DNA from 2 places in the Pseudomonas sp. UTLPPB19802 genome. Region 2 is predicted to be linked to the other one. Evidence: predicted binding sites of a transcription regulator. Region 2 holds the regulator's gene; the other holds the start of a gene.
What was found. The regulator sigma-54, encoded in region 2, starts transcription at its own class of promoters, with help from an activator protein. The targets are predictions, from matches to a motif close to ANTGGCATNNANNTTGCTNT.
Positions count from the first base shown of each region.

Region 1: nirB (nitrite reductase large subunit NirB) is a predicted target of sigma-54. The motif match lies at 4,382-4,401, and genes of this name have one in related genera.

Region 1 is NZ_AP048545.1:4,209,791-4,219,919, forward strand. Features, by position in the region: gene AC6I6U_RS18675 (efflux transporter outer membrane subunit) at 1-1,222, shown strand, start outside; gene nirD (nitrite reductase small subunit NirD) at 1,268-1,642, opposite strand; gene nirB (nitrite reductase large subunit NirB) at 1,642-4,200, opposite strand; gene AC6I6U_RS18690 (bifunctional nitrate reductase/sulfite reductase flavoprotein subunit alpha) at 4,505-8,545, opposite strand; gene AC6I6U_RS18695 (HPP family protein) at 8,829-9,548, opposite strand; gene AC6I6U_RS18700 (hypothetical protein) at 9,720-10,010, opposite strand.
Region 2 is NZ_AP048545.1:7,162,560-7,172,688, forward strand. Features, by position in the region: gene murA (UDP-N-acetylglucosamine 1-carboxyvinyltransferase) at 1-35, opposite strand, end outside; gene AC6I6U_RS31660 (BolA family protein) at 60-299, opposite strand; gene AC6I6U_RS31665 (STAS domain-containing protein) at 415-720, opposite strand; gene AC6I6U_RS31670 (MlaC/ttg2D family ABC transporter substrate-binding protein) at 713-1,372, opposite strand; gene mlaD (outer membrane lipid asymmetry maintenance protein MlaD) at 1,384-1,851, opposite strand; gene mlaE (lipid asymmetry maintenance ABC transporter permease subunit MlaE) at 1,851-2,648, opposite strand; gene AC6I6U_RS31685 (ATP-binding cassette domain-containing protein) at 2,648-3,457, opposite strand; gene AC6I6U_RS31690 (KpsF/GutQ family sugar-phosphate isomerase) at 3,739-4,713, shown strand; gene AC6I6U_RS31695 (KdsC family phosphatase) at 4,714-5,238, shown strand; gene lptC (LPS export ABC transporter periplasmic protein LptC) at 5,247-5,819, shown strand; gene lptA (lipopolysaccharide transport periplasmic protein LptA) at 5,806-6,351, shown strand; gene lptB (LPS export ABC transporter ATP-binding protein) at 6,351-7,076, shown strand; gene AC6I6U_RS31715 (RNA polymerase factor sigma-54) at 7,260-8,756, shown strand; gene hpf (ribosome hibernation-promoting factor, HPF/YfiA family) at 8,836-9,141, shown strand; gene ptsN (PTS IIA-like nitrogen regulatory protein PtsN) at 9,151-9,615, shown strand; gene rapZ (RNase adapter RapZ) at 9,618-10,129, shown strand, end outside.

The sequences.
Region 1 (10,129 bases), 3.0 Mb from region 2:
CAACAGCAGCAACCAGACCGTGGCCCAATCCGAGGCGCAGTTCCGCCAGGCCCAGGCGCTGGTGCGCAGCTCTCGCGGTGCGTTCTTTCCCAGTGTCGACCTGAGTGCCGGCAAGACCCGCTCCAGCCAGGGTACCGGCAGCAGCAACTCGAGCCTTAGCAGTTCATCGAGCGGGATCCGCGATACCTACAACACGCAACTGGGCGTGAGCTGGGAGGCGGATGTCTGGGGCAAGTTGCGTCGTGGCCTCGAAGCGGACCAGGCCAGCGCCCAGGCGAGCTTCGCCGACCTGGCGGCGATGCGTCTGAGCCAGCAGTCGGAATTGGTGCAGAACTACCTGCAACTGCGGGTGATCGACGAGCAGAAGCGCCTGCTCGAAGCCACCGTGCAGGCCTACGAGCGCTCGCTGAAAACCACCGAGAACCAGTACCGTTTCGGCGTGTCGGGCAAGGCCGCGATCGCCCAGGCGCAAACCCAGTTGAAAAGCGCCCAGGGCGACCTGATCGACCTGATCTGGCAGCGTGCCCAGTTTGAAAATGCCATTGCCGTGCTCACCGGACAAGCCCCGGCGGACTTCAAGCTGGTGGCTACCCGCGATATCCCGGCCTTGCCGCAGATCCCACTGGGCCTGCCATCGCAACTGTTGGAACGGCGCCCGGACGTCGCTTCGGCGGAGCGCTCGGTGATCGCTGCCAACGCCAAGATCGGCGTGGCCAAGGCCGCCTATTATCCGGACCTGACCCTGAGCCTGTCCGGCGGCTACAGCAGCAGTACCTACGCCGACTGGATCAGCCTGCCGAACCGCTTCTGGTCGGTGGGGCCGAAACTGGCCATGACCCTGTTCGACGGCGGCCAGCGCTCCGCGGAAGTGCAGCGCACCGAGGCGGTGTACGACCAGACCGTGGCCAAGTACCGGCAGACCGTTCTCGATGGCTTCCGCGAAGTGGAAAACTACATGGTGCAACTCAAGGTCATGGAGAACGAGGCCGGGGTACGTCAGCAGGCACTGGACGCGGCGCGTGAGTCGTTGCGCCTGACCGAGAACCAGTACAAGGCCGGGCTGATTGCCTATCTGGACGTGGTCACGGTGCAGACCACTGCCTTGAGCAACGAGCGTAGCGTGCTGAGCCTGCTGCAAAGCCGCCTGCTCGCCAGCGTGCAGCTCATCGCCGCCCTCGGCGGCGGCTGGGATGGCGCCACCGAGCCGGTGGCTGCCCAGTAGTCCGGAACGGTGATGGCGTTGCTCCATCACCGCTCGTTACGTTGCTCAGGTCACCGCGATCTCGACCTGGTCGCCCACCCAACGCACCGGCCAGACGCGTAATTGCTGCTCCGGATACTCCAGGCAACTGCCGTCCTCCAGGCTGAAATGCTGCTTGTACAGCGGCGAGGCGATCACTGGCTGGCCCTTGATGTGGCCGACGATACCGCGGCCGATCACATTGGCGCCGGACAACGGGTCATGGTTGTCGATCGCATACAGGGTGCGGCCCTCGGCGCCGTCGGGCAGGTAGAACAGGGCGACCTGGGCACAGTGGAACCAGACCACCACGCCGGAGTTTTCCACCAGGTCTTCGCGCTGGCAGACCGCCTGCCACTGGATATCGTTGGCAAAGCTGTGTTGTACGGTTGACTGGCCCATCAGACCACCTCCTCGTGTACGGGAATCAGGTTGAGTTCATTGGCACGCACCGGCCGGCGCTGCGCGCGTTCCTTGACGAAATGGATGTCCGGGTCGCCGCGCTGGTCGTTGACGAAGGTGCGGAAGCGCTTGAGTTTTTCCGGGTCGCTGATCGCGTTGGCCCATTCACACTCGTAACGATCAACCACCAGTTGCAACTGGCTTTCCAGCTCGGCGGCCAGCCCGAGGCTGTCGTCGATGACCACCGCCTTGAGGTAGTCGAGGCCGCCCTCGAGGTTCTCGCGCCAAACCGAGGTGCGTTGCAGCCGGTCGGCGGTGCGGATGTAGAACATCAGGAAACGGTCGATGTAGCGGATCAGCGTCTGGTCATCCAGGTCGGTGGCGAACAGTTCGGCATGGCGCGGGCGCATGCCGCCGTTGCCGCAGACATACAGGTTCCAGCCTTTCTCTGTGGCGATCACGCCAATGTCCTTGCTTTGCGCTTCGGCGCATTCGCGGGTGCAACCGGATACCGCCAGCTTGAACTTGTGCGGTGCACGCAGGCCCTTGTAGCGATTCTCCAGCAGCAGGGCCATGGCCACGCTGTCCTGCACGCCGTAGCGGCACCAGGTGCTGCCAACGCAGGACTTCACTGTGCGCAGCGACTTGCCGTAGCCATGGCCGGTTTCGAAGCCGGCCTCGATCAACTCGCCCCAGATCTGCGGCAGTTCGTGCAGTTGCGCGCCAAACAGGTCGATGCGCTGGCCGCCGGTGATCTTGGTGTAGAGGTCGTATTTCTTGGCCACCTGCCCGAGGACAATCAGCTTGTCCGGGGTGATTTCCCCGGCGGCGATCCGCGGGATGATCGAGTAGGTGCCGTTCTTCTGCATGTTGGCCATGAAGGTGTCGTTTGTGTCCTGCAGCGGCACCAGCGCCTTGTTGGTGATCGGCCGGTTCCAGCAGGAGGCGAGGATCGAGCCCACCGCCGGCTTGCAGATGTCGCAGCCGGTATGGCCCTTGCCGTGACGCGCGAGCAGATCCTCGAAGGTCTCGATGGCGCCCACCCGTACCAGCGCATACAGCTCCTGGCGGGTATAGGCGAAGTGTTCGCACAGGCTCTTGTCGACTGCCACACCACGGGCGACCAGTTCGTGTTCGAAGACCTGCTTGAGCAGTGCGCTGCAACCGCCGCAGCCGGTGGCGGCCTTGGTCTGGGCCTTGAGATCGGAGAGATCGCTACAGCCGGCGTCCACTGCGCAGCAGATCGCGCCCTTGGTGACGTTGTGGCAGGAGCAGATGGTCGCCGTCTCGGGCAGGGCGTCGGCACCGAGGGCCGGGGCGCCTTGGCTCAGCGGCAGGATCAGGCCGGCCGGGTCCTCGGGCAGGGCGATAGCATTCTGCACGTACTGCAGCAGGGTGTCGTAGTAGCTGTTATCGCCGACCAGTACGGCACCGATGACTTTCTTGCCCTCGGCGTCGACCACCAGGCGGCGGTAGGCCGAGTTGGCCTCGTCGATGAAACGGTAGCTGCGCGCGCCTGGCGTGGCGCCGTGGGCATCGCCGATGGAGCCGACATCGACGCCGAGCAGCTTGAGCTTGGTCGACATGTCGGCACCATTGAAGGTATCGGCGGTGTCGCCGGCCAGGCGCGCGGCGACATTGCGCGCCATGCTGTAGCCCGGTGCCACCAGGCCGAACACGCTGCCGTTCCATGAAGCGCACTCACCGATAGCCGATATGGCCGGGTCGCTGGTTTGGCAATGGGCGTCGATGACAATGCCGCCGCGTGCCGCGATTTCCAGGCCGCTGTTGCGTCCCAGCAGGTCCTGCGGACGGATCCCGGCGGAAAATACGATCAGGTCGGTTTCGAGAAATTCGCCGCCGTCGAAATTCATCCGATAACGGTATTGCTCGCCGGCGGCGATTTCCTGGGTTGCCCGGGACAGGTGCACGCCGACGCCCAGTTGTTCGATCTGCGCCTTGAGCGCGGCACCGCCATCGTTGTCCAGTTGCACCGGCATCAGGCGCGGGGCGAACTCGACCACGTGCGCCTCCAGGCCAAGGGACTTGAGCGCATTGGCCGCCTCCAGGCCAAGCAGGCCGCCGCCGACCACCACGCCGCGGCGGGCCTGGGCGGCAGCCTCACGGATTGCATCGAGATCGTCGAGAGTGCGGTAGACCAGGCGTGCCGAGCCTTCGGAACCGGGAATCGGCGGCACGAACGGATAGGAACCGGTGGCCAGGATCAACTGGTCGTAAGGCTGGCGGCCGGAGCGGGTGACGATCTCCCGTTGCTCGCGGTCGATCTCCAGCACCTCGACGCCCAGGTGCAACTGGACGCCATTGCGTTCATACAGGCCGGGTTCGCCAAGGGCCAGGGCGTGAGCATCCTTGCCGGCGAAATACTCGGACAGGTGCACGCGGTCATAGGCCGGCTGCCATTCCTCACCATATACATGCAGCTCGAAGTGACGCAGGGCACCACGCTCGATCAACTGCTCGACGCAGTGATGGCCGACCATGCCATTACCCACGATCACCAGTTTCTTGCGATGTTCGACATTCACGATAGCGTTCATGGAGCTTCCTCGGATCACGGCCAATCACGGGCTGGCCCAGCCAGAAAAAATGCAAAAAAAAACGCCTGGAGCCGAAGCTCCAGGCGCCTTTGCCTGGTGTTTTTATGCCTGTTCCTTGTGTGATCGCCGTTGACCACCGGAACGGTCTGCCTGGTCATTCATGGCAGAGGGTAGCGAGATAAAAGCAGGGAGCGTGCCAAGTGCGGATTTCTCGGTTTTCCCAGGGTTTGGCGCTGTTATTGGGGAAAAAGCGACCGTTCTTGGTGCATGTCGTACCGGGCTCGCCAGCTATGAGGGCGTTCTATCAATACACATCGCGCACATACCGCTTGTCCGCCGCCAGCGCAGTGACATACGCCTGTGCCCGATCAGCATCCAACCCGCCATGGGTACGCACCACCTGCTTGAGCGCGGCATCGACATCCCGTGCCATCCGGCTGGCGTCGCCACACACATAGAACCCGGCACCTTCCTCCAGCCAGGCCCACAATTGCGCGCCTTGCTCGATCATCCGCTGCTGCACGTAGATTTTTTTTGCCTGGTCCCTGGAGAACGCGGTATCGAGCCGTTGCAGATGCCCCTGTTCACACCAGTCCTGCAGTTCCTCGCGGTAATAGAAGTCGCTGGCCGCATGCTGTTCACCGAAGAACAGCCAGTTTTTCCCGGTAGCCCCGATCGCCTGGCGCTCTTGCAGGAAGGCGCGGAACGGCGCGATCCCGGTCCCCGGCCCGACCATGATCATCGGTGCCTGGGGATCGGCCGGCGGACGGAAGTTCGCCGATTTCTGCACGAAGACCGGCACCTCCAGGCCGTCGGCACGATCGGCCAGGAACCCCGAGCAGCAGCCGGCCCGCGCTTGTCCGGCACTTTCATAACGTACGGTGGAAACCGTCAGGTGCACTTCGCCCGGATGCACCTTGGGGCTCGAAGAAATCGAATACAGCCGCGGTTGCAGCGGTTTCAGGCAATCGACCAGTTCCTGGGCGCCCAGCTCGACCTGCAGCTCGCGCAACAGGTCCGCCGGTTGCCGGCCCCAGAGCCAGTCCTTGAGTTCGGTCTTGTGTTCGTCGGCCAGCAGGCGCTTGAGCTGGCTGCTGCCCGAACGCTGAAACACCAGTTGCAGCAGCGCCGGGCTGATGCGGCCGATCTCCAGGTGACGACTCAGCGCTTCGACCAGTGGCATGGGCGTTTGGTCCTTGATGGTCACCACGGTTTCGGCACTGGTCGCTCCCAGGCAACGCCGCAGTTGTTCCACCTGCTCGGGGCAGTGGCTGGGCCACACGCCGAGGGCATCGCCGGCCTGATACTCAAGGCCGCTGTCGCCTAGCTCGAAGACAAACTGGCGGGTTTCCTTGCCCGCTTCCGGGCCACTGAGCAGGCGGTTGTGTTTCAACCGGGCCGGCAACGGCTGCTGGCGGCTGTAGCGCGGGGTGCCGGCAATCGGTGCGGGCTTGTCGGCCAAGGCCGAGTCGAGCTTGTCCAGCCAGGCGCTGGCCGGTTCCTGGTAGTCCGGCTCACAGTCGACCCGCGCTGCCAGGCGTTGCGCGCCGAGGCTGTGCAGCCGCTCGTCGAGCTTGCGCCCGAAGCCGCAGAACTGGTCGTAGCTGGAGTCACCAAAGGCCAGCACGGCAAAGCGCAGGTTCGCCAGGTTCGGGGCACTGTCCGCTTCCAGCGCCTGCCACAGGCCATGGGCATTATCCGGTGGATCACCGTCGCCGAAGGTGCTGGTCAGCAACAGGGCGCGACCGGCCTGGCTCAGGTCCTGGGCCTGTATGCTGTCCATCGACGCCAGGCGCACCCGGTGCCCCTTTTCCTGCAGGCGCTCGGCGGCCGACTTGGCGAACGCCTCCACGGTGCCGGTCTGGGACGACCAGAGCAGCAGCAGGGGCGGTTTTTCCTCCGCGAGGGTTGGACTCGCCAGCGCCTGGGGCTGGGCCTGCCGGGCGAACAGGCCGGCCAGGATGCCTTCGAGGATCAGTCGGTTCGACGGCTGCAAGGGGGCATTGGCCGGCAGCGTCGGTACCCCGGTGTCGGCCTGGCTGCTGCCGAGCCCAAGCAGGAAACCTTGCAGGTAGAGATTTTCCTGGGGAGCCAGCTGGATGCTGGGGGCGGTGTCGAGCCCGAGGATCCGGGCCAGGGCTTGAGTCTGCATGGTATGCGGAGCCTCCGTGCGCGTGGGCGAGGGCAGTGGATCAGGCTTGGGCGAGTCGACCCGGCTGAGGGCCACGGTGCTGAACTTGAATTCCGGTTGCAGCGAGATCGGGTCCACGGCGTCGCTGGTGACGGCATTGATCGCCAGGTCATCGCCGTAGACATCGTTCCAGTGGAAGGGCGCGAAACAGTTGCCCGGTGCCACCCGCTCGCTGATCTGCGCCGGCAGCACCGCACGGCCACGCTGGGAGCGAACCTCGACGCCATCTTTCTCGAGGATGCCCAGGCGCGCCGCGTCCAGCGGGTTGATCTCGACGAAGGGACCGGGGTTGAGCTTGTTCAGCGCCGGCACCTTGCCGGTCTTGGTCAGGGTGTGCCACTGGTGTTGCAGGCGACCGGTGTTGAGCACCAGCGGGAACTGATCGTCGGGTTGGTCCGCCGCAGGCTGCCAGGGCCGGGCGAAGAACATCGCCTTGCCGCTGGCGGTGGGGAACAGCAGGCGCGGTAGGCTGCCATCGGCCGCGGCCTGTGTGCCGTCATTGAGGTAGCGGATCGGGTTGCGATCCTGTTGTTGTTCGGGGCCGCAGGGCCACTGTACGGGTGTCCGCTCCAGGCGTTCGTAGCTGGCGCCACGCAGGTCGTAGCCGGTCTTGGGGTTCCAGGCGCGCTTGATCTCCTCGAACACTTCGGCGGCGTTGGCATAGCTGAAGGCTTCGGCATAGCCCATCTCACAGGCCACCCTGGCGATGATCTGCCAGTCCGGCAGGGCCTGGCCCGGCGCGTCGACAGCCTTGCGCATCAGCGTCAGGTTGCGTTCCGAGTTGATCATCACGCCCTGGGCCTCGGCCCACAGCGCAGCCGGCAGGAGAATATCGGCGTAGCGGTTGGTCTCGGTGTCGAGAAAGGCATCCTGGGCGATCACCAGTTCGGCGGCCTGCAGCCCGGCAATGACCTTCTGCCGGTTGGGCAGCGAGGCCACCGGGTTGGTGCAGATGATCCAGCATGCCTTGACCTTGCCGGCCTGCATATCCTCGAACAGGGCGACGCTACCGCCACCGACCCGTTGACTGAGGCTGTCGCGGGGGATCTGCCAGAGGTCTTCGATGAACGCACGGTCGGCGGGCACCAGGGCCGAGCGCTGGCCAGGCAGGCCAGGGCCCATATAGCCCATTTCACGGCCGCCCATGGCATTGGGCTGGCCGGTGAGGGAGAACGGCCCGCTGCCGGGACGGCAGATCGCCCCGGTGGCCAGGTGCAGGTTGCACAGTGCATTGGTGTGCCAGGTGCCGTGGGTGCTCTGGTTCAGGCCCATGGTCCAGCAGCTCATCCACTCGGATGCTTCGCCGATCCACTGTGCGGCCTGGCGGATCTGCGCCTCGGGCAGGCCGGTGAGGGTGGCGACCCGGGCCGGATGATAGTCCTCGAGAAACTCCGGCAGTGCGTCCCAGCCCTCGGTGAAACGGGCGATGAACTCGGGATCGGTATGGTCGTTCTTCACCAGCAGGTGCAACAGGCCGTTGAGCAGGGCCAGGTCGCTGCCCGGCTTGATCTGCAGGAACAGGTCGGCCTTATCGGCGGTGGCATTGCGCCGCGGGTCGACCACGATCAGTCGGGCACCAGCCTTGAGCCGGTCCATCAGGCGCAGGAACAGGATCGGGTGACAGTCGGCCATGTTTGCGCCGATCACGAAAAACAGGTCGGCCTTGTCGAAATCCTGATAGGAGCCGGGCGGTCCGTCGGCCCCCAGCGACAGCTTGTAGCCGGCCCCTGCGCTGGCCATGCACAGGCGCGAATTGGACTCGATCAGGTTGGTGCGGACAAAACCCTTGGCCAGCTTGTTGACCAGGTACTGGGCCTCCAGTGACATCTGTCCGGAGACATAGAACGACAGCGCATCCGGGCCATGCTCGTCGAGAATAGACCGAAGCCGGCGGGCGGTCTCGCTGATGGCCTGGTCCATGCCGACCTGGCCGGGGTCGCGCCGGCGCTCATGGCGCATGAAGGCCTGGGCCATCCGTCCGGGATGGTTGAGCGGTTGGGCGCAGGTACTGCCCTTGGTGCACAGGCGACCGAAATTGGTCGGGTGCTGCTTGTCGCCGCTGACCTTGATCACCTGGTTGTCGCGCACCTCCATGACGATGCCGCAACCGACACCGCAGTAGGGGCACACGCTGCGTACGCTGGTCTGGGCCATGGTTTGCCGCTCCTGCCGAAAACTGCCGGAAATGAAAAAGGCGCTGTGTCGCACACCGTCGAAACGGGGCAACACAACGCCTTTGTCGTGAAATCAGTCGTCCGCGTTGACGACTGTTGTTCCGGTTGTAGCAAGCTTTGCGCCAATGTGCGCGATAGCCTGAATCAGCAGGTTCCGGGGCGCCTGGTCGGGCGCTGTCGCCAGCAAGCCGGCTCCCGCGAAGGGCCGATTTGCACCGTCAAAGGTTATCGGGTGGTGCGCCTGCTCCAGCTTGGGGCATGAATCAGGGGCGCGAGGCAAACACCTCGCCAATGCTGCGGCGCTTGGCCTGGGCTTCGCAGGCGCAGATCAATTGCTCCAGGTCCTCGGGAGTGACGTCGATGAATTCCTCCATCTGTGCCAGGGCCTGTTCCATGTCCGCACGGGTGATGCCTGGTGGCTCACCTGGCTGAGGGCTGCTGATGAAGGTGCTGGGCGGCTCGACATGCACCTTGGGATAACGCACACGAGTCAGGTTGTTGTAGCCGACCGCAACCGACAGCAGACAGGCCGCCGCGAGCATTACCGGTTCCAGTACCTGCCAGCCAAGGGCGACGGTATCCGGATCGGCGATCACCATCAGCAGCGCCAGGGCTCCGGCCGGCGGATGCAGGCAGCGCAACAGGCACATCGCAAGTATGGCAAGCCCGACCGCCAGGCCGGCGCTTTCCAGGCTGCGGCCCAGGAAATGCACCACCAGCATCGAGACCAGGGTGGCACAGAGATAACTGCCAATGAGTGACCAGGGCTGGGCGAGGGCGCCCGAAGAGACGGCGAACAGCAACACCGCCGATGCGCCCAATGGTCCGATCAGATGCAGTGCCACCGGCAAGCCGAACAGCTGGCCGCAGGTCCAGACACTGATCACCGTACCGAGGGCAACGCCAATGGCAGCACGACTCCATTCAGTAGGACGGGTATTGAGGGAGGGCGGCAACAGACGACGAGACCAGCGGGCAAGCATGTCGGGAACGATCCACTTCGATAGACATTGGGAAAAAAAATGGGCTTGTGCGACTGGCGCAAAGCCCTTTGAAAGTTCCAACATTTGGGGGAAGGAACGAGCCCAGTGTGCCGTGCCCCTCGAACTGTGACTAATTCATAATAATGCGCTTTAACTTCATTATTATTGAATTTAAATGATGGGGGACTGGCCAGGCAGGTAATCCAATCCCCGTTCCTTGTCCGGTATGCCGAGAATGCGCTCGCGCGTTTCGTTGCCGAACAGCAAACGTTCGATGACACGCCGGAATTCCGGGTCATCGGCCAGTGGCCCCTTGAAGGCCACCAGTGCATCGCGCAATCCCATCAACCCGAGCAATGCCGAGGCTGCGATGCCGGGCGGTGCAACCACGTCCGCTGCCGGTGGCGGCAGGACGCTGCGAGCCAGGGACTGGATGGGGTCTTGCTCGTTTGGGTCGCACATGGAAGTTCCTTGCCAATGGCTGCGGCATTCGCTCGGGAAGAATCAGATACGTCGTGACGAAATCGGAAATGCCCGGCTTGCTAGTAGGAAAAGCCGGCGTTTGAGTTCAGTCGATCGCC
Region 2 (10,129 bases):
AGACGAACGCCGCCGGTAATAATCAGTTTATCCATAGGAATCTCGACGCCAATTCAGGCTCAGGTGCGCTCGGCCCAGGCCGCGCTGCTGAAAAATTTCATGGTGACCGCGTGGATGCTGCCATCGGCGATCCATGGGTTCAAATGGGCATAGATGCTCTGCTGACGCTTCACCGGGCTCAAGGCCGCCAGTTCGTCACTGATTACATTCAACTGGAAGTTGCAGCCCTGGCCCTCAACTTCAACCTGAGTTCCTGGCAGCTTTCCTTCAAGGAAGCTCTTTACTTCGGTGGCCTGCATGCTCAACCTCGATCGGCGCCCAACGCGCGCGGGTCGGTCATGATACAAAAAAGCCCCGCGCCTGCGAACCCCGCATTAGCAGGACTCTGACGGGGGGCTTCGTGGTTTGTGTCAATCAATGAACGCCCAGCAGTTCCGTAAGCTCGGAAACCTCGGCGATTTCGCGCATTTCCCGGGACATGCCGCGGATAGAGAACGACTTGCCAAGCTGCGCGGCGTCACGCATGAACGCCAGCAGCAGGGCCAGGCCGACGCTACTGGATTTTTCCACCGCCGAACAATCGACCACCAGGGCCGTCGCGCTACTGGACTTGATCAGTGCCTGGCCCTGCTTGCGCAGGTCGGCGCCGGTGCTGTAGTCGAGCACGCCAGCCAGGTGCAGCTCACCCGCTTCGCCCAGGCGAACGCTCGCCTCACTCACCGCCGCTGGCCTTCTGCGGGTTCTTCTCGGACTCGGCCTTGGCCTTCTCCACTTCACCTGCCCAACCATCGATGGTCTTGTCGAGGTTGTTGCCGTTGCGCTGCATGGCGTCGGCGAACTGGTCGCGGAACAGCTTGCCGATGTTGATGCCATTGATGATCACGTTGCGCAGCTTCCACTCGCCATTGATTTTCTCAAGGGTGTAGGAAACCGGATAGATCGCGCCATTGTTACCCTTGACCGTCATGCCGACGCTGGTGCGATCGCCCGACTCATCCTTCGGTGCATCGACGGTGATGCCCTGGTTGTTGTACTCCAGCAGTGCATTGCCGTAGAACTGGAACAGGCCGCGCTTGAAGTTTTCCTGGAAGCGGGTCATCTGCTCGGGCGTTGCCTTGCGCGAGTACTTGACGGTCATGATGCTCTTGGAAATACCTTCGGCATCCACCACCGGACCGACGATGGCATTGAGCGAGTTGTAGAATTCCGTCGGGTTCTGCTTGTACTTCTCCCGGTTCGCCGTCAGGTCCGCGAGCATCCGGTTGGTGGTGTCCTGGACCAGGTCGTGGGCGGTGGGCGCAGCCACTGCGTTGCCCATCAGCGGCAACGCCGCAAGCAATACCAACAGGCTACGGCGCAAGATAGAGACCATGAAAAAACTCCTCATTTGGCGTCTTTGTTAACGGTATTGAGCAGGAATTTACCGATCAGATCTTCCAGCACCAGCGACGACTGGGTGTCATGGATGGTCCCGCCATCCTTGAGCAGCGTGTCTTCCCCGCCGACGCTGATACCGATGTACTTCTCGCCCAGCAGGCCTGCCGTGAGAATGGACGCGGTAGAGTCGGTGGGCAAATTGTTCACGTTCTTCTCGACTTGCATGGTCACCCGGCCAGTAAAGTTGTCGCGGTCCAGATCGATCGCCGTGACCTTGCCGATGGTCACACCGGCCATGGTCACTTTAGCTCTGACAGTCAAACCGGCAATATTGTCGAAGTACGCGTAAAGTTTATAGGTTTCGGTATTTGCCGTCGGGGACAGTCCACTGACCCGCAGCGCCAGCAGCAGCAAAGCCAGGATGCCAGCCAGCAGGAAAAGGCCGACACCGATTTCCAGGGTGCGGTTTTGCATCAGAAATCTCCAAACATCAAGGCGGTCAGAATAAAGTCCAGGCCGAGTACTGCCAGTGAGGCATAGACCACGGTCTTGGTGGTGGCACGACTGATCCCTTCTGAGGTGGGTTCGCAGTCATAGCCTTGAAACACGGCAATCCAGGTCACCACGAAGGCGAACACGATGCTCTTGATAACACCCTTCAATACATCGCCGCTGAAGGTCACGCTGTTCTGCATGTTGGCCCAGTAGGAGCCGTCATAGACACCCAGCCAGTCCACCGCGACCCACGAGCCACCCCAGATGCCCAACACGCTGAAGATCACCGCCAGCAGCGGCAGGGAAATGAAGCCGGCCCAAAGCCGAGGCGCGACAATATACTTGAGCGGATCGACACCGATCATTTCCAGGCTGGAAAGCTGCTCGGTGGCCTTCATGTTGCCGATTTCCGCGGTCAATGCCGAACCGGCGCGACCGGCGAACAGCAGGGCGGTCACTACGGGCCCCAGTTCACGCAGCAACGTCAGGGCCACCATCTGCCCCACCGCCTGCTCGGAACCGTAGCTGGAAAGGATATTGAACCCCTGCAGTGCCAGCACCATGCCGATGAAGATGCCGGATACGACGATGATCACCAGCGACATCACGCCCACCGCGTGCAACTGCTTGACCAGCAGGCCAAAGCCGCCGCCGATGCCACCGCGACCGAACAACACATGAAACAGGAACAGCGTCGAACGTCCGAGCACGGCGAGCACGTCGATGCCCGAACGTCCGAACAGGCGAATTCTCTCGATCAATGAATGTTTGCGCATCAGCGCTTCCCCAACAGATCTGCGCGGTAATCCGGCGCCGGGTAATGAAACGGCACGGGGCCATCCGGATTGCCGGTCATGAACTGGCGAATGCGCGGGTTGTCGGCATTCATCAGTTCTTCGGGAGTGCCCTGCCCGAGCACCTGCCCGTCACCCACCACATAGAGGTAGTCGGCGATGCTGGCGGTTTCCGCCAGGTCATGGGAGACGACTATACTGGTGATACCCAGCGCGTCGTTGAGCAGGCGGATCAGGCGCACCAGTACGCCCATGGCGATCGGGTCCTGGCCGACGAACGGTTCGTCATACATGAGAATCTGCGGGTCCAGCGCAATCGCCCGGGCCAGGGCCACGCGTCGCTTCATGCCGCCGGAAAGCTCGTCGGGCATCAGGTCGACCGCACCCCGCAGGCCAACGGCCTGGAGTTTCAGCAAGACGATGTCGCGAATCATCTCGTCCGGCAGCTTGGTGTGCACCCGCAGCGGAAAGGCGACGTTCTCGAACACGTCCAGGTCGGTGAACAGCGCCCCACTCTGGAACAGCACGCCCATATGCTTGCGCGCATCGAACAGATCGCTGCGCGACAGTGTCGGCAGGTTCTGGCCGTTGACCCAGACTTCGCCGCTGCTCGGACGCAACTGGGCGCCCATCAGCCGCAGCAGCGTGGTCTTGCCACACCCGGAGGGTCCCATGATGCCGGTGACCTTGCCCCGGGGGATGCGAATATCGACATTATTGAAGATGCTGCGCGCGCCGCGCTTGAAGGAAACCCCCTTCAGCTCGACCGCGTAGGCGTTATCGACGCTCATCTAAACTCCTTGCGATGCAGCCTCTGTCTCGGACACCAGGCCCCTGTAAAGAGGTGCGCACATCCTGAGCGGGCCGAACTGGTCGCGAACTATATCACTGCTGATACGAGCCGCCCAAGGCCGAAGCCGTGCTTGTTCAGGATAGGTACAGTGGGTTTTGACACACCATCGTACGAAAACGGATAGCCAACCCCTACGCTCATGGCGTAAAGATCAAGCGTGAGGGAATTGTTCATTACCGCTATAATCGCGCCTTTTCATCGGGCTATACGATTTCTGACATGAGCCAATCCAGCGAGCTGATTCAATCGGCACAACGCACCATCCGCCTCGAAGTAGAAGCCGTAGAAGGCTTGTTGAGCCATATCGACGCAGATTTCGTACGTGCTTGCGAGATGATTCTGGCCAGCAAGGGCCGCGTGGTCGTGCTCGGCATGGGCAAGTCCGGCCACATCGGCAACAAGATCGCCGCCACCCTGGCGAGCACCGGCACTCCGGCGTTCTTCGTCCACCCGGCGGAAGCCAGCCACGGCGACATGGGCATGATCACTCGTGACGACGTCATCCTGGCCCTGTCGAACTCCGGTTCGACCTCGGAAATAGTCACTCTGCTGCCTCTGATCAAGCGCCTGGGCATCCAGTTGATCAGCCTGACCGGCAATCCCGACTCACCGCTGGCCAAGGCCGCCGAGGTCAACCTCAACGCCCGCATCGAGCACGAGGCCTGCCCGCTGAACCTGGCTCCGACGTCGTCGACCACCGCAGCCCTGGTGATGGGCGACGCCCTTGCCGTCGCCCTGCTCGAGGCTCGTGGCTTCACCGCCGAAGACTTCGCCTTTTCCCATCCGGGCGGTGCCCTGGGGCGACGCCTGTTGCTGAAAGTGGAAAACGTCATGCACGCCGGCGAAGAGTTGCCAAACGTGCTGCGCGGCACCCTGCTGAAAAACGCGCTGATGGAAATGACTCGCAAGGGCCTGGGCATGACCGTGATCGTCGAGGCCGACGGCCGTCTCGCCGGGATCTTCACCGACGGCGACCTGCGCCGCACCCTGGACCGCACCATCGATATCCACAGCGCCCTGATCGAAGACGTCATGACCCCTCACGGCAAGACCGCACGGGCCGAAATGCTCGCCGCCGAAGCCCTGAAAATCATGGAAGACCATAAAATCAGCGCCCTGGTGGTCGTCGATGACGAGGACCGCCCGGTCGGCGCCTTGAACATGCACGACCTGCTGCGCGCCGGAGTAATGTAAATGAGCATCGATCTGCTGCAACGCGGCAAGAACATCAAGCTGGCGGTATTCGACGTCGACGGCGTACTTACCGACGGTCGCCTGTATTTCCTCGAGGACGGCAGCGAGTTCAAGTCATTCAGCACACTGGACGGCCAAGGCATCAAGATGCTGATGGCCGCCGGCGTGCAAACCGCTATCATTAGCGGTCGCAAGACCGTGCTGGTCGAGCGACGCGCCAAAAACCTGGGCATTCCCCATGTATTCCAGGGCCGCGAAGACAAGCTGGTGGTACTCGACGCCCTGCTTGCCCAACTCGGCCTAAGCTATGAGCAGGTCGCCTATCTGGGCGACGACCTGCCCGACCTGCCGGTGATCCGGCGCGTCGGCCTGGGCATGGCCGTGGCCAATGCTGCAAGCTTCGTGCGCGAACACGCCCATGGCATTACCCAGGCCCGTGGTGGCGAAGGTGCTGCCCGCGAGTTCTGCGAACTGATCCTGCGCGCCCAAGACAGCCTCGAAGCGGCGCACGCCGCCTACCTGTAGAGCCTTTTATGCTGAGCAAGAAGATTCGCAACATTCTGCTGTTTGGAGTCATTGCCGCACTGTTCGCGGCCGTCGGCTACTGGAACATCAGTCCGGAACGGTTCCTGGAGCAGACCGCCGCGCCAGTGGACAACACCGCTATCGACTACTATGCGGTCAACGCCCACAGCGTCCAGTACATGCCCGACGGCAAGATCCAGTACGACATGACCGGTGACAAGGTCGAGCACCTCAAGGTTTCCGATGTCACCGTGGTGACCAAGCCCGACATGCAGATCTACCGCGGCACCGCCTTTCCCTGGCACGTCCAGAGCGAACGCGCCGAGGTCAATCCGGACGGCACCGAGGTCGAGCTGATCGACTCGGTACGGGTCGCCCGCACCGACGAAAAGCAGCGCAATGTACTTATTACTACAACTCGGATGACAGTATTCCCACAGAAGCAATATGCGCAGACCGAGCAAGCCGTTAGAATCGACGGCCCCAATGGCGTGACCACGGGCAAAGGCATGAAAGCCTATCTGGAAGAAAGCAGGATGCACCTGCTATCGAACGTAAGAGGACAGTATGAGTCTCGTTAAAACCCTCCCTATTTTGCTCAGCCTGGGCGCAGCACTGGGAAGCGTGAGCGCCTGGGCTCTGCCGAACGACAGCGAACAGCCCATCCGCATTCAGGCTGACGACGCTCAACTGGATGACAAGCAAGGCATTGCCACCTACAAGGGCGACGTCATCATCACTCAAGGTTCGATGATCGTTAAGGGCAACACCGTGACGCTGACCCGAACCAAGGACGGCGCCATCGACGTGGTCACCTCAGTCGGCAGCCCGGCCTATTTCGAGCAGAAGCAGAAAGCTACCGACCCGCAGCCGGTCAAGGGCTATGGCAAGACCATCCAGTACCACGCCCAGCAGAACCGCGTCATCCTGCTCGACCAGGCCAAGGTGATCAACGACGGCAACACCACCGAAGGCGAGAAAATCGTCTACGACACGGTCAAGCAGGTGGCTACCGCCGGCCGCGCCAACGGCACCCCGATCACCACGCCGCGCCAGCGAATCGACATGGTGATCCAGCCGAAAAAGAAAACCGACGAGCACAAGGCCCAGTAATGGCAATTTTGAAAGCCCAGCATCTGGCCAAGGCCTACAAGAGTCGCCAGGTGGTGCGTGACGTCAGCCTGTCGATCGAAAGCGGACAGATCGTCGGCCTGCTCGGCCCCAACGGTGCCGGCAAGACCACCTGTTTCTACATGATCGTTGGCCTGGTCCAGGCCGATCAGGGCCGCGTCCTGATCGACGACCAGGACGTCAGCCACCAGCCGATGCACGGTCGTGCCCGTGCCGGGATCGGCTACCTGCCGCAGGAAGCCTCGATTTTCCGCAAGCTGTCGGTGGCCGACAACATCATGGCGATCCTCGAGACCCGCAAGGACCTCGACAAGGCCGGCCGTCGCAAGGAGCTGGAAAGCCTGCTGCAGGAATTCCATATCAGCCACATCCGCGACAACCTCGGCATGAGCCTGTCCGGTGGTGAACGCCGTCGCGTGGAAATCGCCCGCGCCTTGGCCACCGCACCGAAGTTCATCCTGCTGGACGAACCATTCGCCGGTGTCGACCCGATCTCCGTGGGCGATATCAAGCAGATCATCCATCACCTCAAGGCCAAGGGCATCGGTGTACTGATCACCGACCACAACGTCCGCGAGACCCTGGACATCTGCGAAACCGCCTATATCGTCAATGATGGACAACTGATCGCCGAAGGCGATTCGGACACCATCCTGGCCAACGAACTGGTCAAGGAAGTCTACCTGGGCCACGAGTTCCGCCTGTAAGTATCGGGATGCCCAATACCCGCCCGGAGCGCATCGATGTTCGATAAAAACCACTGTTTTATTGTTACAGCGCTCTAGGCAAACACTCCGGTTTCAGGCATATAATTTGCTTATGTTTGGCGTTCCGGCGCCCTGTAGTGGATGGCGCATGCGCGCCGGCGAATAAGGTGTTAAGCCCCTGCCATGAAACCATCGCTCGTCCTGAAAATGGGCCAGCAGCTGACGATGACACCGCAGCTGCAACAGGCCATCCGACTGCTCCAATTGTCGACCCTGGATCTTCAGCAGGAAATCCAGGAGGCCCTGGAATCCAACCCGATGCTCGAGCGCCAGGAAGAAGGCGACGACTTCGACAACAGCGATCCAATGGCCGACAACGCCGAGCAGAAGACCACTCCCGACGCTCCGGAAACTTCCTATCAGCAGGAAGCTGCACCGACAGTCGACAACATCGACGAAGGCGAGTGGAGCGAACGCATTCCCAACGAACTCCCGGTCGACACCGCCTGGGAAGACGTCTACCAGACCAGCGCCAGCAGCCTGCCCAGCAACGATGATGACGAGTGGGACTTCACCACCCGCACGTCCGCCGGTGAAAGCCTGCAAAGCCACCTGCTGTGGCAATTGAACCTGGCACCAATGTCCGACACCGATCGCCTGATCGCCGTGACCCTGATCGACTGCATCAACAACCAGGGCTACCTGGACGAGACGCTCGAGGAGATTCTCGAGGCATTCGACCCGGAACTGGACATCGAGCTCGACGAGATCGAAGCCGTCCTGCACCGTATCCAGCAGTTCGAGCCCGCCGGCATCGGCGCACGCAACCTCGGCGAATGCCTGCTGCTGCAACTGCGCCAACTGCCGGCCAAGACCCCTTGGCTGAACGAGGCCAAGCGCCTGGTCACCGACTTTATCGACCTGCTCGGCAGCCGCGACTATAGCCAGCTGATGCGGCGCATGAAGCTCAAGGAGGACGAACTGCGCCAGGTCATCGAGCTGGTGCAGAGCCTCAACCCGCGCCCCGGCTCGCAGATCGAGTCGACCGAGGCCGAATACGTGGTGCCCGACGTGATCGTGCGCAAGGACAATGAGCGCTGGCTGGTGGAACTGAACCAGGAGTCGGTGCCACGCCTGCGGGTCAACCCGCAGTATGCCGGCTTTGTCCGCCGCGCCGACACTAGCGCCGACAACACCTTCATGCGCAACCAGTTGCAGGAGGCGCGCTGGTTCATCAAGAGCCTGCAGAGCCGCAACGAGACGCTGATGAAAGTTGCCACCCAGATCGTCGAGCATCAGCGCGGCTTCCTGGAATATGGCGACGAAGCGATGAAGCCGCTGGTGCTGCATGACATCGCCGAAGCCGTGGGCATGCACGAGTCGACCATTTCCCGGGTTACCACCCAGAAATTCATGCATACCCCGCGCGGCATCTACGAACTGAAATACTTTTTCTCGAGCCACGTCAGCACCTCCGAAGGCGGCGAATGCTCGTCCACGGCGATCCGCGCGATCATCAAGAAACTGGTTGCAGCGGAAAATCAGAAAAAGCCGTTGAGCGACAGCAAGATCGCTGGTTTACTGGAGGCACAAGGCATTCAGGTCGCCCGTCGTACCGTCGCCAAGTACCGCGAGTCCCTCGGGATCGCGCCTTCCAGCGAACGGAAGCGGTTGATGTAACCGCCGGGCGTGCCACAGCGTTCCAGTGGCAAGCCACCAGGCTTGCCGCTTTATGCACTGGCAACGAAGGAGAAGCTGTATGCAAGTCAACATCAGTGGACACCAACTGGAAGTGACCGAACCACTGCGTGCCTATATCGGCGAGAAGCTCGACCGATTGGAACGCCACTTCGACAAGATCACCAATGTACAGGTGACAATGGCCGTCGAAAAACTGAAGCAGAAAATCGAAGCCACTTTGCATATCCACGGCGGTGAGGTGGTCGCCAACGCAGAACATGACGACATGTATGCAGCCATCGACCTGCTGACCGACAAGCTGGATCGCCAACTGAAAAAGCATAAGGAAAAGAACCTGCACCTGCTCCAAGGTACGGGTCGTTAACTCCCTCCCATGATTCGACTTGAAAATATCCTGACCCCCGGCCGTTCCCTGGTGAACGTGCCGGGCGGCAGCAAGAAACGCGCCCTCGAACAAATCGCCAACCTGATCAGCCGCGAAGTGCCCGATCTGGAAATGCAGGATGTCTACGAGAGCCTGATTGCCCGCGAAAAACTCGGTTCAACCGGTTTTGGCAACGGCATCGCCATTCCCCACTGCCGCCTCAAGGGCTGCGAGGCCCCCGTCAGCGCGCTGATGCACCTGGATGCGCCGATCGATTTCGACGCCATCGACGGTGCGCCGGTAGACCTGCTGTTCGTGCTGCTGGTCCCGCAGGCCGCCACCGATGCACACCTGGAACTGCTCCGGCAGATCGCCAGTATGCTGGACCGCAAGGAGGTGCGTGACCGGCTGCGTGGCGCACCAAGCAATGAAGCCCTCTATCAGGTTGTTCTGGACGTACAAAACGGTCAGTAATCATGCGCTTGATCATCGTCAGCGGCCGCTCCGGCTCAGGTAAAAGCACTGCCCTCGACGTACTCGAGGACAATGGCTATTACTGCATCGACAACCTGCCGGCCGGCTTGCTGCCGGAATTGGCCGAACGGGCGCTGATCCATACCGAGCTGGCGCAACCACTGGTCGCCGTATCCATCGATGCGCGCAACCTGCCCAGCCACCTGTCGCGCTTTCCCGAACTGCTCGACGAAGTCCGCGGGCGGCATATCCAGTGTGACGTCCTGTACCTGGACGCCGACGAGGAGACGCTGCTCAAGCGCTTCTCCGAAACCCGTCGGCGCCACCCCCTGAGCAACGCCAACCGCTCGCTAGCCGAGGCCATCCGCGACGAGAGCAGCCTGCTCGGGCCGATCGCCGACCTGGCGGACCTCAAGGTCAACACCACCAACCTCAACCTCTATCAGTTGCGCGACACCATCAAGCTGCGCCTGCTGAACCAGCCGGAGCCGGGCACTGCGTTTCTGGTAGAATC